Regions from separate parts of the Streptomyces sp. NPDC088794 genome, predicted to be linked through region 2. Evidence: riboswitches for the same ligand, from Rfam matches in the RefSeq annotation. Region 2 holds a riboswitch; the other holds the start of a gene.

Region 1 (7,113 bases), on a different contig from region 2:
ACGAGAGCTTGCCGATGGTCGGGGTTTCCAGGAAGAGGTTGAGGGACTGGGACTGGTCCAGGTACGGGGTGCGGGCCGCGGCCATGTCGATCAGGCCGCGCTGCGGGATCTCCCAGGCCGTGCGGTACAGCGCGCGGACCTCCGCCGGGATCCAGGCGAAGCCCTGCACCGAGCCGTTGGCCTCGCGCAGCGCCTCGCGGGTGCGGGCGTCCCAGACGCCGAGGCGCTTCAACTCGTCGACCAGGTAGGAGTTGACCTGGAGGAACTCGCCGGACAGCGTCTCGCGCTTGAACAGGTTGGAGACCTGCGGCTCGATGCACTCGTAGACGCCGGCGATCGAGGCGATGGTGGCGGTGGGGGCGATCGCGAGCAGGAGGCTGTTGCGCATGCCGACCTTGGCGATACGTTCCCGCAGTGCCGCCCAGCGCTCGGGCCAGGTCAGTTCCACGTCGTAGTGGTCGGGGTGCAGGACGCCTCGGGCGGTGCGGGTCTTCTCCCAGGCGGGGAGGGGGCCGTTGCGCTCGGCCAGGTCCGCCGACGCCTCGTACGCGGCGAGCATGATGCGCTCGGCGATGCGGGTGGAGAGGGCCTTGGCCTCGGGGGAGTCGAAGGGCAGGCGGAGTTTGAAGAAGACGTCCTGGAGGCCCATGGCACCGAGGCCGACGGGACGCCATTTCGCGTTGGAGCGGCCCGCCTGCTCGGTCGGGTAGAAGTTGATGTCGACGACCCGGTCGAGGAAGGTGACGGCCGTGCGGACGGTCTCGTCCAGCCGGTCCCAGTCGATGTCCCGGCCGACCACGAAGGCGCCGAGGCTGACCGAGCCCAGGTTGCAGACCGCGGTCTCGCCGTCGTCCGTGACCTCCAGGATCTCCGTGCAGAGGTTGGAGGAGTGGACCGTGTGGCCCGGCTCGGCGGTCTGGTTGGCGGTGCGGTTGGCGGCGTCCTTGAAGGTCAGCCAGCCATTGCCGGTCTGCGCGAGGGTGCGCATCATGCGGCCGTAGAGGTCGCGGGCCGGGATGGTCTTGCGGGCGAGCCCGGCGGCCTCGGCCTTGCGGTACGCGGCGTCGAACTCCGCGCCCCACAGGTCGACGAGTTCGGGCACGTCGGCGGGGGAGAAGAGCGACCAGACGCCGTCCTCGTTGACCCGGCGCATGAACTCGTCCGGGATCCAGTGCGCGAGGTTCAGGTTGTGCGTACGGCGGGCGTCCTCACCGGTGTTGTCCCGCAGCTCCAGGAACTCCTCGATGTCGGAGTGCCAGGTCTCCAGGTAGACCGCGGCCGCGCCCTTGCGCCGGCCGCCCTGGTTCACGGCGGCGACGGAGGCGTCCAGCGTCTTGAGGAACGGGACGATGCCGTTGGAGTGCCCGTTGGTGCCGCGGATCAGTGAACCCCGGGAGCGGATGCGGGAGTAGGCGATGCCGATGCCGCCGGCGTGCTTGGAGAGGCGGGCGACCTGGTGGTAGCGGTCGTAGATGGAGTCCAGCTCGTCCATCGGGGAGTCGAGGAGGTAGCAGGACGACATCTGGGGGTGCCGGGTGCCGGAGTTGAAGAGCGTGGGGGAGGAGGGGAGGTAGTCCAGCCGGCTCATCAGGCGGTAGAGCGAGGCGACTTCGTCCAGGGCGCGGGTGCTGTCGTCCTCCGCGAGGCCGGCGGCGACGCGCAGCATGAAGTGCTGGGGGGTCTCGACGACCTTGCGGGTGATGGGGTGGCGCAGCAGGTAGCGGCTGTGCAGGGTGCGCAGGCCGAAGTAGCCGAAGCGGTCGTCGGCGGTGCGGTCGATCAGTTCGTCGAGGCGGGCCGCGTGGACGCGGACGAACTCGGCGGTGCGGTCGGCGATGAGGCCCTCGCGGTGGCCGACGAGGACCGACTCGGTGAACGAGGTGACGCCCTGCGAGGCGGCCTCGGCGCGGATCGAGATGGTCAGCAGCCGGGCGGCGACCTGCGAGTAGGCGGGGTCCTCCGAGATGAGACCGGCGGCGGCCTCCGTGGCCAGCTCGCGCAGTTCGGCCTCGTCGGCCTGCGCGGACCGGCCGCGCAACGCGGCGGCGGCGACCCGGCCGGGGTCGGCGTCGGGGAGGTCGGCGGTCAACTCGGTCAGGATCCGCAGCAACGCGGTACCGGGGCCGTCGGTCTCCGGCGCGGTGACTGAAGCCGGGTCGGCTGGCGCGATGGTCACGTGGGGCTCTCCCTCGCTGGGCACGGGGGCCAGGCGGAGGGCAGGGGGCAGCCACGAGCGCACGACGGCGTCGCGTCCCCGGCCCATTCCACGAGGCCCGGACGTCATGGCACCCGACCGGCTTGGTCGGGCGCGCTGTCGGCAGGTCCTCGGACTGACGCCCATACATGTGCGAACACGCATGAGTACACCGTTGCGGGACAGTTCCGGATTCGCACCGGATTCCCCTGCGACGACAGCGAGCATGAGCATACATCTTGTGCTGGGTTGTAGGAGCACCCCTAGATGTTGTGTCGCGCGCCGACTTCGGAGCGTGTCAGAACGTCAACTGATAGGTGAGCAGCACGAAGTCGCCGGCCTCCGGAATGGGGTTCCAGTCCCGTTCCGGGACGCGGACGAAGCCGAGGCGTTCGTAGATGCGGTGGGCGGCGCGCATGGTCGGCTGGGTGGACAGGACGATGCCGGTGCAGTCCTCGGCGGCTCGTGCGCGGTCGACGCAGGCGCGGACGAGTGCCTCGCCCGCGCCCCGGCCGCGGGCCGCCCGGTCGACGGCGAGCATGCGGATCTCGGCCTCGGTGGGGCCGGCCCGCTCGGCCATGTGCGTGCCGGCGGTGACGAAGGTGACCCCGCCGAGGATCCGGTCCCTGTCCGTGGCGACCAGCACGTCGGCGACGGCCGCCCGATTGGCCACGTCTCTGAGCTCGCCGAGGTACCAGTCGCTCTCTCCGAAGGTCAGCAGGTCGTCCTGGAGGTAGGCCTGGGCGGTGATCTCGCCGAGGGTCTCGTATTCGGTGGGGTGCGCTGCCCGGATCACGATGTCCATGCAGGCGAGTGTGCCCGACGGGTACGACAACGGGCCGCCGGATTTTCTCCGGCGGCCCGTTGAGCAGGAGTGCCTAGTGCGAGGTCCCCGCCGTGGCCGGCGGCAGTTCCACCTCCACGCCCGGGTCGCCCGCGTCCGCCGTGTAGTCGCCCGGCTGCGTCTCGTCGACGCCCTCCGGGGCCTTCAGTGCCTTCAGGACGAAGGTCAGGACCACCGTGACGACGACGTTCAGGACGAACGCGGTGAGGCCGATGTAGCCGATCTCGCCGATGCCGGGGATCTCCTTGGAGGAGCCGCCGAAGTGCTTCTGGGTCGGGGAGGCGACGCCGTACGCGGCGGCCGTGCCGTAGATCATGCCGACCGCCCAGCCGGCGAGCAGGGCCCAGCGGTGGAACCAGCGGGTGAACAGGCCGCCGACCAGGGCCGGGAAGGTCTGGAGGATCCAGATGCCGCCGAGGAGCTGGAAGTTGATGGCGACCGTCTTGTCCATCGTCAGGACGAAGACCAGGGCGCCGACCTTCACCAGCAGGGACACCAGCTTGGAGACCTTGGTCTCCTGTTCCGGTGTGGCGTCCGGCTTGATGAAGTCCTTGTAGATGTTGCGGGTGAAGAGGTTCGCGGCCGCGATGGACATGATGGCCGCGGGCACCAGCGCGCCGATGCCGATCGCCGCGAAGGCCACGCCCGCGAACCAGTCCGGGAACATGTCCTCGAACAGCTGCGGGATCGCCAACTGCCCGTTGCTGACCTTCACTCCGGCCGCGATGGCCATGAACCCGAGCAGCGCCAGCAGGCCGAGCATCAGTGAATACAGCGGCAGGATCGTGGTGTTGCGGCGGATCACCTCACGGCTCCTGGAGGAGAGCGTCGCGGTGATCGAGTGCGGGTACATGAAGAGCGCGAGCGCGGAGCCCAACGCCAGGGTGGCGTACGTCCATTGACCCGCCTCGGCCGGTGCGAGGGCGCCGCGCGGCTTGCCGGTCGCCGGGTTGGTCTGCGCGAACGCCTCGCCGGCCTTGGCGAAGATGTCGTCGAAACCGCCCAGTTTGATCGGGATGTAGATGATCGCCACCGCGATGACGATGTAGATCAGCGTGTCCTTCACGAACGCGATCAGCGCGGGCGCGCGCAGTCCCGAGGAGTAGGTGTACGCCGCGAGTACGCCGAAGGCGATCAGCAGCGGGAGGTCCTTCACGAACCAGTTGGTGTCGTCACCGCCGCCGACGCCCATCACGTCCAGCACTGCCTGGATGCCGACGAGTTGGAGCGCGATGTACGGCATCGTCGCGAGGATGCCGGTGACGGCCACCGCGAGCGAGAGGCCCTTCGAGCCGAACCGGCCGCGCACGAAGTCGGACGTCGTCACATAGCCGTGCTTGTGCGAGACCGACCAGAGGCGGGGCAGGAAGGTGAAGATCAGCGGGTAGACGAGGATCGTGTACGGCACCGCGAAGAAGCCGGCCGCGCCGGCCGCGTAGATCGCCGCCGGGACCGCCACGAACGTATACGCCGTGTAGAGGTCGCCGCCGAGCAGGAACCAGGTGACCCAGGTGCCGAACGACCGTCCGCCCAGGCCCCATTCGTCGAGGCTGGCCTCGTTCTCGGCCCGGCGCCAGCGGGCCGCCAGGAAGCCGACGACCGTGACGGCCACGAAGAAGAAGATGAAGACGGCGAGCGCTACGCCGTTCACGCCGTCGTTCACTTGGCGGCACCCTTCGTGCGGGCGCGCTGGTCACGCTGCCACAGCTGGTACGCGGTCATGGTCAGCGCGGTGGAGATCAGCACCCACAGCATCTGGTACCAGTAGAAGAAGGGGATGCCGATGAACGTCGGGTCGGTCTTGGCGTAGGAGCCGACCCAGAGCATCGCCACGAACGGGGCGATCAGGCAGAGGGCGATCACCACGCGGACCGGTGTCACCACCGGTGGTTTCACTTCGGGCACTTCTGACATTCCGCGGCTCCGTCCCCTCACTGGCTACCAGGGATCGCCTGTGATCACCTGGGTAACGCGCAGGCAATGTAGGTCACGGTGTCACGGATGCGGAAGACCTCGTCCGCATATCGGTATGTCGATTCTGTGAAGGCCCGACAGATGGCCCAACAGGGGGCCTTACGAGGCCCGCGGAGGCCCCTCAGCAGCAGCGGAAGCCCTGCCGGGGGTCCGCCTCCTGACGGTCCGTGCGCATTCGCTCGAACTCGCGCCGGGACGGCACCGCCGCGTCCGGATGGTCCTTGCGGACGTGCGTGACGTACCGGTCGTAGGCCGACTCGTCGGTCAGCTCACGCACGTACCAGCGCACTCCTCTAATCGCCCGGCGCAGCGGTACCGACGGCCGCACGGCGTTCCTCCTCCTTCTCGGTCCGGGTCGGGAACAGGCCGGCCGGCGCGGTGAGCTTGGACTCGACGTACGGGGACTCGCTCAGCGTGGACAGGGCCGGGCGGCGGACATGGCGGACGCAGACGCGGGCCGCGTCCGCGATCACGACGATGATCAGGACCGCGAGGACGGCGGTGAGGACGCCGTCCACCGTGGAGTTGGTGACCACGGTGTGCATGTCGTCCATGGTCTTGGCGGGCGGCAGCACCTTGCCGGAGTCGATGGCGTCCTGGAAGACCTGGCGCTGCTTGAAGAAGCCGACCCGCGGGTCGCTGGAGAAGACCTTCTGCCAGCTCGCCGTCAGCGTGACCGTGGCGTCCCAGGCGAGCGGGATCCCGGTGATCCAGGCCCACTTGAGGCGGCCGGACTTGACCAGGAGGGTCGTGCAGACGGCGAGGGCGACCGCGGCCAGGAGCTGGTTGGAGATGCCGAAGATCGGGAAGAGCTGGTTGATCCCGCCGAGGGGTTCGTGGACGCCGACCCACAGGAAGTAGCCCCACAGCGCGCACACGATCGCGCTGGTGATGGCCAGGCCGGGCTTCCAACTCACGTTCTTGAAGGGCCTGATGACGTTGCCGAGCATGTCCTGGAGCATGAACCGGCCGACCCGGGTGCCGGCGTCGAGCGCGGTCAGGATGAACAGCGCCTCGAACATGATCGCGAAGTGGTACCAGAAGGCCCGCAGGCTCCCGCCGGTGACCTTGGAGAAGATCTCCGAGACACCGACGGCCAGCGTGGGCGCGCCGCCCGTGCGGGAGAGCAGGCTCGACTCCTCGACCCGCTGCGCCGCCTGCGCGAGCGCGTCCGGCGAGATCTGGTAGCCCCAACTCCCCACCACCTGCGAGGCGTTCTGCACGGTGGTGCCGATGACCCCGGCCGGCGCGTTCATCGCGAAGTACAGACCGGGGTCGATGATGCTCGCCGCGAGCAGCGCCATGATCGCGACCGAGGACTCCATCAGCATGGAGCCGTAGCCGATCATGCGGACCTGCGTCTCCTTCTGGATCATCTTCGGCGTCGTACCGCTGGAGATCAGCGCGTGGAAGCCGGACAGCGCCCCGCAGGCGATGGTGATGAAGACGAAGGGGAAGAGCGAGCCGGCGAAGACCGGGCCGTTGCCGTGCCGGGCGAAGTCGGTGACCGCGTCCATCTTCAGCGTCGGCAGGGCGATGACCACCCCGAGGGCGAGCAGCGCGATGGTGCCGATCTTCATGAAGGTGGAGAGGTAGTCGCGGGGCGCGAGCAGCATCCAGACCGGCAGGATCGAGGCGATGAAGCCGTACGCGACCAGCCAGACCACCAGCGTCGAGGGCGCGAGGGTGAAGGTGTCGGCCCAGGAGGACTCGGCGACCCAGCGGCCCGCGACCAGGGCGAGCAGCAGCAGGCCCACGCCGATGAGGGAGACCTCGGCGATCCGGCCGGGGCGCAGGACCCGCAGGTAGAAGCCCATGAACAGGGCGATGGGGATGGTCATCCCGATGGAGAAGGTGCCCCACGGGGAGGCGGCGAGGGCGTTGACGATGACCAGGGCCAGTACGCCGAGCAGGATGATCATGATGGCGAAGGCGGCGATCAGGGCCGCCGCGCCGCCGAAGGGGCCGATCTCCTCGCGGGCCATCTGCCCCAGCGACCTGCCGTCGCGGCGGGTGGAGAAGAACAGCACCACCATGTCCTGGACCGCGCCGGCGAAGACCACCCCGGCGATGATCCAGATCGTGCCGGGCAGATAGCCCA
Region 2 (7,113 bases):
GCCGACCGCGCCGCGTATCTGGCGTGGGCGACCGAGGCGTTCCGGCTCAGCACGGGCGGGGTGCGGCCGGACACGCAGATCCACACGCACATGTGCTACGCCGAGTTCGGGGACATCGTGCAGGCCATCGACGATCTCGACGCGGACGTCATCAGCCTGGAGGCCGCCCGCTCGCACATGCAGGTCGCGCGCGAACTCGCCGCCCACGGCTATCCGCGCGAGGCGGGACCCGGCGTGTACGACATCCACTCGCCGCGCGTCCCGAGCACGGAGGAGGCCGCCGACCTGCTGCGCACCGGGCTCAAGGCCATCCCCGTCGAGCGGCTGTGGGTCAACCCCGACTGCGGCCTGAAGACCCGCGGTTGGCCCGAGACCCGGGCCTCGCTGGAGAACCTGGTCGCCGCCGCCCGCACGGTCCGTGAGGAACTGTCCGGGGCCTGATGCCGGGATCCGTCGGCCGGGGAGGGCAGTTGGAGAACCCTCCCCGGTCGGTGCACGTACGGGCCGTGTCCAATGGAGACCCGTACACCGGACCCGTACACCGTGAACCGCATCAGGAGGAGCCGCCCGTGACCAGCCGTGTCACCTTCATCTCGCCCGCGATGAGCACCTCGCTGCGCCAGGCGCGCTTCGACGACGGGGGTTCGATCGAGGCCGGCGGGGAGGCGGGAGCTCGTGCCGCGGCCGGAGCCCTGCCGTCGGCCGCACGGGTCGTCGTCTCGCCCAGCACGCGCTGCCGTCAGACGGCGACCGCGCTGGGCCTCAACGGGTCCGAGGAAGCGGCGGAGTTGGCGGGGCTGGACGTGGGGCGTTGGCGGGGGCTCACCCTCGCCGAGGTCGGCGCCGGTGAGCCCGAGGCGGTGGCCCGGTGGTTGGCCGATCCGGCGTCCGCTCCGCACGGCGGGGAGTCCGTCGAGGAGTTGTGCGCGCGGGTGGCACGGTGGCTGGAGGCGTCCCTCGCCACGGACGGCCGTACGCTCGCCGTGGTCGAACCGGACGTCGTACGGGCCGTGGTGGTGCACGCGTTGGGCGCGCCCGCGGCGGCCTTCTGGCGGCTGGACGTGCTGCCGCTGACCGCCACCACGGTCAGTGGGCGGGCCGGCCGCTGGAACGTACGGATCGGACAGCCGCTGGATACGGCCGAGGCGGCTCAAGTCCCGTCGGCCGGTGGTTCATGAGGTCGCGTCCCGGTGCCGGCGCCTAACGGACGGAAGAACGCGAGAGGGCCCCGGACGGTTCCGCGGGGCCCTCTCGTCAGGTCGGTCGTGTCAGTGGGCCGCGGGCACCGCCGTAGGCGCCGGGACCCGTGCGGGCTTCGGGTTCAGCAGCCGTTCGGCCAACTCGCCGAAGGCCAGGCCGAATCCGCCCCACAGGGTGATCTGCATGGCCAGCGCGGAGAGCCGGAAGCGCCACAGCACGGTGGCCGGGAAGTCCGCGGGGACCTCGTTGATGACCGGCAGGAACGCGTACGCCAGCCCGATCACCACGGCGAACGCGGCGAGCGCGACGACGGTCGCGTACCAGGTGCCCAGACTCGGGGCGAGCCGCTTGCCGAGGATGGTCGCGGCGACCGCGAGGAGCACGCTGAGCACCATCATCAGGAAGTACAGGGTGGTCCGCTTGCCGATGGTGTCGGGGTCGCCGACCGCCGGCGGGTTGGCCGGGTACTTCAGGAACGGGACGACGTAGACGGCCAGCAGAGCGCAGCCGGACAGCAGCAGCGCGGTCGCGCGCGGGCTGAACCTGCCGACGCGGCCGAGCGCGAAGCAGAAGCCGAGGGCGGCGATGCCGCCGAACGCGACGCCGTAGATCAGGACACCGGTGGCCAGGCCGGCGGTGGACTGCAGGGAGCGGGAGACGATCTCCATCTCGTGCTCGTGGGCGTGCGCGTCCTCGAAGGCGATCGCCTTGTCGACGTTCGGTTCACCGAGGAAGTAGGCGACGACGAGGGCGAGCGCACCGGCGGCGAGGCCGGCGAGCATGCCCCGCACGAGAAGGTTTCGCACTGTTGCGGAGTTCATGTGAGTGCTGGTTTCCCTCGGGTCAGTGGCAGGGGAAGCCGAGCAGGTGACGGGCGTCGTGCACCCACTCGTGGACGTCCGAACCGGACACGAGGGAGGTGGCGCCCTGTTCGGCGCCGACGAAGTACAGCAGGACCAGCATCAGGATGCCGAAGAAGACCGCCCAGGGGACGATCGCGCCGATCGGCAGCTTGGCGGGGAGAACGGGGGTGGTGGCTGTCGGCTGAGCGACATGCTGCGCCATGGCAGGGCCTCCTCTGGGAGTTCGCGTCCCATCTCGGTGGTGCACAGGACGACGGCTACGGGTCTGACTCGCCCCCCTCCGTTAAAGGGGTGGCACACAGTGGCGCGACCGTGCCGGACTCCCACCGGCTTCCGTTTTGGTGTCGTCGATATCAGAGTGACCGTACCGTGTGTCGCGAACATGGCCAATACCGCGCTACCTGGGGTGATGCCGGTCTCGCCCGCCGAGTGACGAGGATCATCGGCCTGGGCCGTCAAATCACCGCGTGGATACGCCGGTTCGGGCGCCCTACGCCCGGCGGTCCCGCGCGCCGGTCACACCGAGGCGCGGACCACGATCCGGCCCCGCACGGGCGTCAGGCCCTCCGAGTCGATGCCGAGGGCGGCCCGGGCGGCGAGCCGGCCGAGGGCTTCGGCGTCGATGTGGACGGTGGTGAGCGCGGGCGTGGTCAGGGAGCCGTGCTCGGTCTCGTCGAAGCCGATCACGGCCATGTCCTCGGGCACCCGAAGTCCGAGGTCGCGCAGGGCGGTCAGGGTACGCAGTGCGATGTCGTCGTCGAAGGCGGCCACGGCGGTCACGTCCGGATGGGCCGCGCGGAACGCCCCGACGGCGACCGCGCCGGCCTCTCGCGGGCGGGGGACGACGAGGCGCTCCAGGGGTGGCAGGCCAAGGCGCCGGGCGGCCTCGCGGGCGAACCCGAGGCGGGCCTCGGTGAGCGGGAAGTCGTGGTCGGGCATGGCCATGGTGATCCGGGTGTGCCCCCGTTCGGCGAGATGGCCGATCTGCAGGGCGGCGTTGGCGGCGAACCCGTTCTCCCAGTCCTCCTCGATGGGACCGTGCTCGCGCATGTAGACCTCGCCGAGTCGCAGCACGGCCCGCGGCACTATGGTGTCGAGGATCTTCTGCGTGGCCTCGGGCGCGGTGTGCCCGTGCCGCACGAGCAGGACGTGGTCGTGGGCGGCCAGCTCCTCGTCCAGGCCCAGGACATAGCTCCGGGAGAAGTTGCCCTCCAGGCCCTCGTCGACATTGAGGACGACGATGCGCGAGGACCCCTCGCGCAGTGCCCGGGCGATGCCGTGCGGGACATACCCCAACTTGTGCGCGGCGGCCAGGACCCGTTGTCTGGTCGCCCCGGAGATGGTCTGCCGGGGGTCGTCGTTCAGTACGAAGCTCACGGTCGCCCGGGAGACTCCGGACGCCTCGGCCACGTCACTCAGCGTCACCCGGCCGGAACGCCCCATGCCGGCACACTCCCGCCTCCAGAACGATTAAGCGCCGGCACTCAGCCTAGGCGAACACGATGGTGTGGTTGCCGTTCCTGACGACCCGGTCCTCGGCGTGCCACAGCACCGCCCGGGAGAGGACCGCGCGTTCCACGTCGGCGCCCCGGCGGGTCAGGTCCGTGGCGGTGTGGGCGTGGGTGACGCGGACGACGTCCTGCTCGATGATCGGGCCCTCGTCGAGGTCCTCGGTCACGTAGTGGGCGGTCGCGCCGACCAGCTTCACGCCCCGTTCCTTGGCCTTGGCGTAGGGCCCGGCGCCGATGAAGGCGGGCAGGAAGGAGTGGTGGATGTTGATGATCGGCACACCGAGCCGTTCGATGAGGTCGCCGCTGAGGATCTGCATGTAGCGGGCGAGGACGACGAAGTCGACGTTGCCCTTGAGCAGCCGCAGGTGTTCCGTCTCGGCGGCGGACTTGTCCGGCCCCTGGGAGGGCACGTGGAAGAACGGGATGCCGAAGGCGCGTACTTCCTCGGCCACATCGGGGTGGTTGGAGATCACCATCGAGACGGTGACGGGCAGTTGGCCCTGTCGGTGGCGCCAGAGCAGGTCGAGCAGGCAGTGGTCGGACTTCGACGCGAAGATCGCGACCCGCTTGGGGACCGACAGGTCGCGCAGCGTGTACGTCAGACCAAACCGTTCCACGAGGTGGGCGTCGAGGTCCGTCCGCAGGGCGGGCAACGCGGCCCGGAGGCCGTCGAGGCCGAACACCGTGCGCTGGAAGAAGGCGCCGCCCTGCGGGTTGTCGGAGTACTGGTCGAGGGCCACGATGTTGGCGCCGTGCCCGCTGAGGACCGACGTCACGGCCGCGACGATGCCGGTGGCGTCCGCGCCCTGCACGATCAACGAGGCCTGCGGCGCGGGGTTTTCCGCCGTGCCGGCGCGGGCCGGGGCGTCCTGCGTGAGGGTCATGCCGTGCTGTCCTTCCGGAAGCGGGCGGCCCAGTCGGAGGTGGCCGCGATCCCGCCGAACGTATAGAAGTGGATCTTCAACTCGCCGTGCCGGGCGGGGTCGTGGGCCGCGGCGAGGTCGCGCAGGAAGCGGTCGGGGCCGGCGGTGCCCATGAGGTTGGTCAGGGAGAACCCGTACTTCTTGACGACGGAGGCGCTGGTGCCCACGCCGAAACGGGCCGCGTAGGACAGGAGTCGGCGCGCCCCGGCGGGTCCTGGCACGCCGATCCTGATCGGGAGGTCGATGCCTCGACTCCGGACCTCCTCCACCCAGGCGAGCACCGGGTCGACGTCGAAGCCGAACTGGGTGATGATCTCGCCGTCCAGGGGGTGCGCGGCGAGGGCCTCGTGCTTGTTCCGCAGCGCGGACCACAGCGTCAGGTCGTCGATCGACGGATGGCCCTCGGGGTATCCGGTGATGCCCACGTGCCGCACGCCGTACTCCCCCAGCAGTCCTGTGTCGATGAGCGACAGCGAGTCCGCGTAGGGGCCCTCGGGGTGTGCCGGATCGCCGCCGACGAGGAACACGTTGTCGGACGTGCCGTCGGCACGCAGGCCCGCGAGGAACCGCTCGAAGTCGCCGCGGGAGCCGAGGCGGCGGGCGGATATGTGCGGTACGGGGACGAAGCCGAGCCGCTTGACCGCCCGGGCCGCGTCCAGACGCATCGGGAGGTCCTCGTTGCCGAGGAAGGTGATGTTGATGCGGGTGCCCTGGGGGATGAGGTCGCGGGCCTCTTCCAGCGCGGGGACGTCCTTGCCGGTCATCTCCAGGGAGAAGTCCTCAAGCAGCGCGGTGCCGACCGCTGTTCCTGCCGTGCTCGCGGGGTTCATCGTCGTAGGTCTCGCTCTCTGGGCCCGCGTCAGCGGTCGCGGCGGTAGAGGGTGCGCGCGTGCTCGTCGAACGGCGACGGCCGCACGGTGGCGCGGATGCGGGGGAAGCCGAGGTCGGCCTCGGGGTCGGTGCCGGGACCGGGGTGCTCGCCCCAGACCACGCTCACCTCGGTGCCGGGCACGGCGTACTCGGCGTCGATCAGGGTCTGGGCGAGGACCGCGCCCACGGGGTCGATCGACGCGCTCTGCATGGTGACGCCGACCAGTCCGGCGGCGGTCTCCACCCGGTGGCGTGCGTACGAGAGCACGAACCCGGAGTCCTGGCCCTCGCCGATCGCCGCGCGCACGTCGGCGGGGTCGAGGACGAGGGTGACCTTGGTGCGCCGCACCTCGTCCTTGGCCTTCTCCAGGGCGTCCCGGCCCACGAAGTCGTGCCGGAAGGAGATCACCTTGCCGTAGCCGAGTTCGTACGGCGACACGTAGTAGTCCTCGATGTCCTCCGAGAAGTAACTGCCGTTCAGCGGGCGCTTGCCCTCGATTCCGAACAAGGGCAGCTGCCTGCGGTATTCCAGCAGTTCGGGGTCGGTGTAGACGGCGGGCACCGGGGACGGGATCCAGCCGCTCTCCACGCTGGGGGTCGTGTACGCGAGGGCGCCGACCTGGATCAGGCCGAGCGGTTCGCCGACCGTCAGGAACCTCTCGTGCACGTGGGCCGCGTGCTCCCAGGGGCCGATGAACTCGAAGCCGGCCTGGCCCGCCATGCCGTGCCGCAGGGCGCGCAGCGGGCGCCCGTCGAGGACGACCGGGCTGGAGTGGAAGAACTTCGTCTCCGGCAGTGGGCCGCCGAAGGCCCGCTCGGCCAGCTCCACGGCCAGCGGCCCCTGGATCTGGTAGCGGAACAGCTTCGGATCACCCCCACCGGGCCGGAAGGCGGAGGAGGGGTCGGTGGCGAAACCGACGTCGTAGCCGCCCTTTTCCGCGTGGTACTGCACCCAGTGCTGGGCGGCGGGGATACCGCTGAGCAGGTACCGGTTCTCGGCCTCCCGAGCGAGGATCCCGTCGGTGACGATGTGGCCTTGACGGGTGACCGGCACGTACTGCTTGGCCTGTCCGATCGCGAACCTGGCGAAGTTGTTGACGCCGTGATCGGCCAACACCCGGGTGGCGTCGGGGCCTTCGATCGTCAGGTCGTACATGTGGTGCGAGAGGTCGAGCAGGGCCACGCCCTCGTGCCAGGCGTTCTGCTCCTGCCGCCAGCCCGCGTACTCGCGCGCGACGACCTCGGGGGTCCACGGCTCGGCGCCCGGCCGCCACAGCAGCCTGACCGGTGAGCCGGCCGAGTCGATGCCGTCCTGGAGCGAGGGCGTTGCCATGGCGGCTCCTTCGTGTCGCTGTCCGTCCCGGTGGGGGCAGCTAAATCGTTCTAGTGAAAGCTAACAGGGCCGACCTTGTCGGCGGGTGGCTCCGGGCGCGCAAGCATTGCGTGCGCCCGGCGGGCCGACCATGGTCGTTCGCTGCGTCGCGCTCCCGAAAGTCTTTCGTAACCGGGGCTTTTCTCCTCCTTGTCCCGGAGCTGACACGCATGTCAGTGTCCCGGTCCAGCAGGCAGGCTGCTGCGGCGGTGCACACGAAAGCCTTTCGCGCTGCTTTCCGTATCTGCCTTGCGCACCACATGGCATTGCGAGAGAAAGAGGCAGAGCATGCACGGGACTTCGAGAACGAGAGCTCGGCGCATAGTCGTATCCCTCACCACCGTGTCGGCCGCCGTGGCCATCGCCTCCTGCGG

Evidence for each region. A riboswitch is a leader RNA that binds a small molecule or an ion and turns the genes downstream of it on or off. The one in region 2 is predicted to bind cobalamin.
Region 1: linked by a shared signal. The riboswitch ahead of ACIP6U_RS04635 (ribonucleoside-diphosphate reductase subunit alpha) and the one ahead of ACIP6U_RS01600 (CbtB-domain containing protein) in region 2 are both predicted to bind cobalamin.

What each region holds. Positions count from the first base shown of each region.
Region 1 covers NZ_JBIVKB010000002.1:7,308-14,420, reverse strand. Annotated here, with positions in the region: gene ACIP6U_RS04635 (ribonucleoside-diphosphate reductase subunit alpha) at 1-2,176, opposite strand, end outside; cobalamin riboswitch at 2,299-2,445, opposite strand; gene ACIP6U_RS04630 (GNAT family N-acetyltransferase) at 2,493-2,999, opposite strand; gene mctP (monocarboxylate uptake permease MctP) at 3,073-4,701, opposite strand; gene ACIP6U_RS04620 (DUF3311 domain-containing protein) at 4,698-4,952, opposite strand; gene ACIP6U_RS04615 (YbdD/YjiX family protein) at 5,134-5,322, opposite strand; gene ACIP6U_RS04610 (carbon starvation CstA family protein) at 5,306-7,113, opposite strand, start outside.
Region 2 covers NZ_JBIVKB010000001.1:327,638-334,750, forward strand. Annotated here, with positions in the region: gene metE (5-methyltetrahydropteroyltriglutamate--homocysteine S-methyltransferase) at 1-441, shown strand, start outside; gene ACIP6U_RS01590 (histidine phosphatase family protein) at 570-1,178, shown strand; gene ACIP6U_RS01595 (CbtA family protein) at 1,269-2,021, opposite strand; gene ACIP6U_RS01600 (CbtB-domain containing protein) at 2,044-2,265, opposite strand; cobalamin riboswitch at 2,301-2,450, opposite strand; gene ACIP6U_RS01605 (LacI family DNA-binding transcriptional regulator) at 2,580-3,506, opposite strand; gene purU (formyltetrahydrofolate deformylase) at 3,553-4,458, opposite strand; gene ACIP6U_RS01615 (methylenetetrahydrofolate reductase) at 4,455-5,327, opposite strand; gene ACIP6U_RS01620 (aminomethyl transferase family protein) at 5,357-6,700, opposite strand; gene ACIP6U_RS01625 (extracellular solute-binding protein) at 7,082-7,113, shown strand, end outside.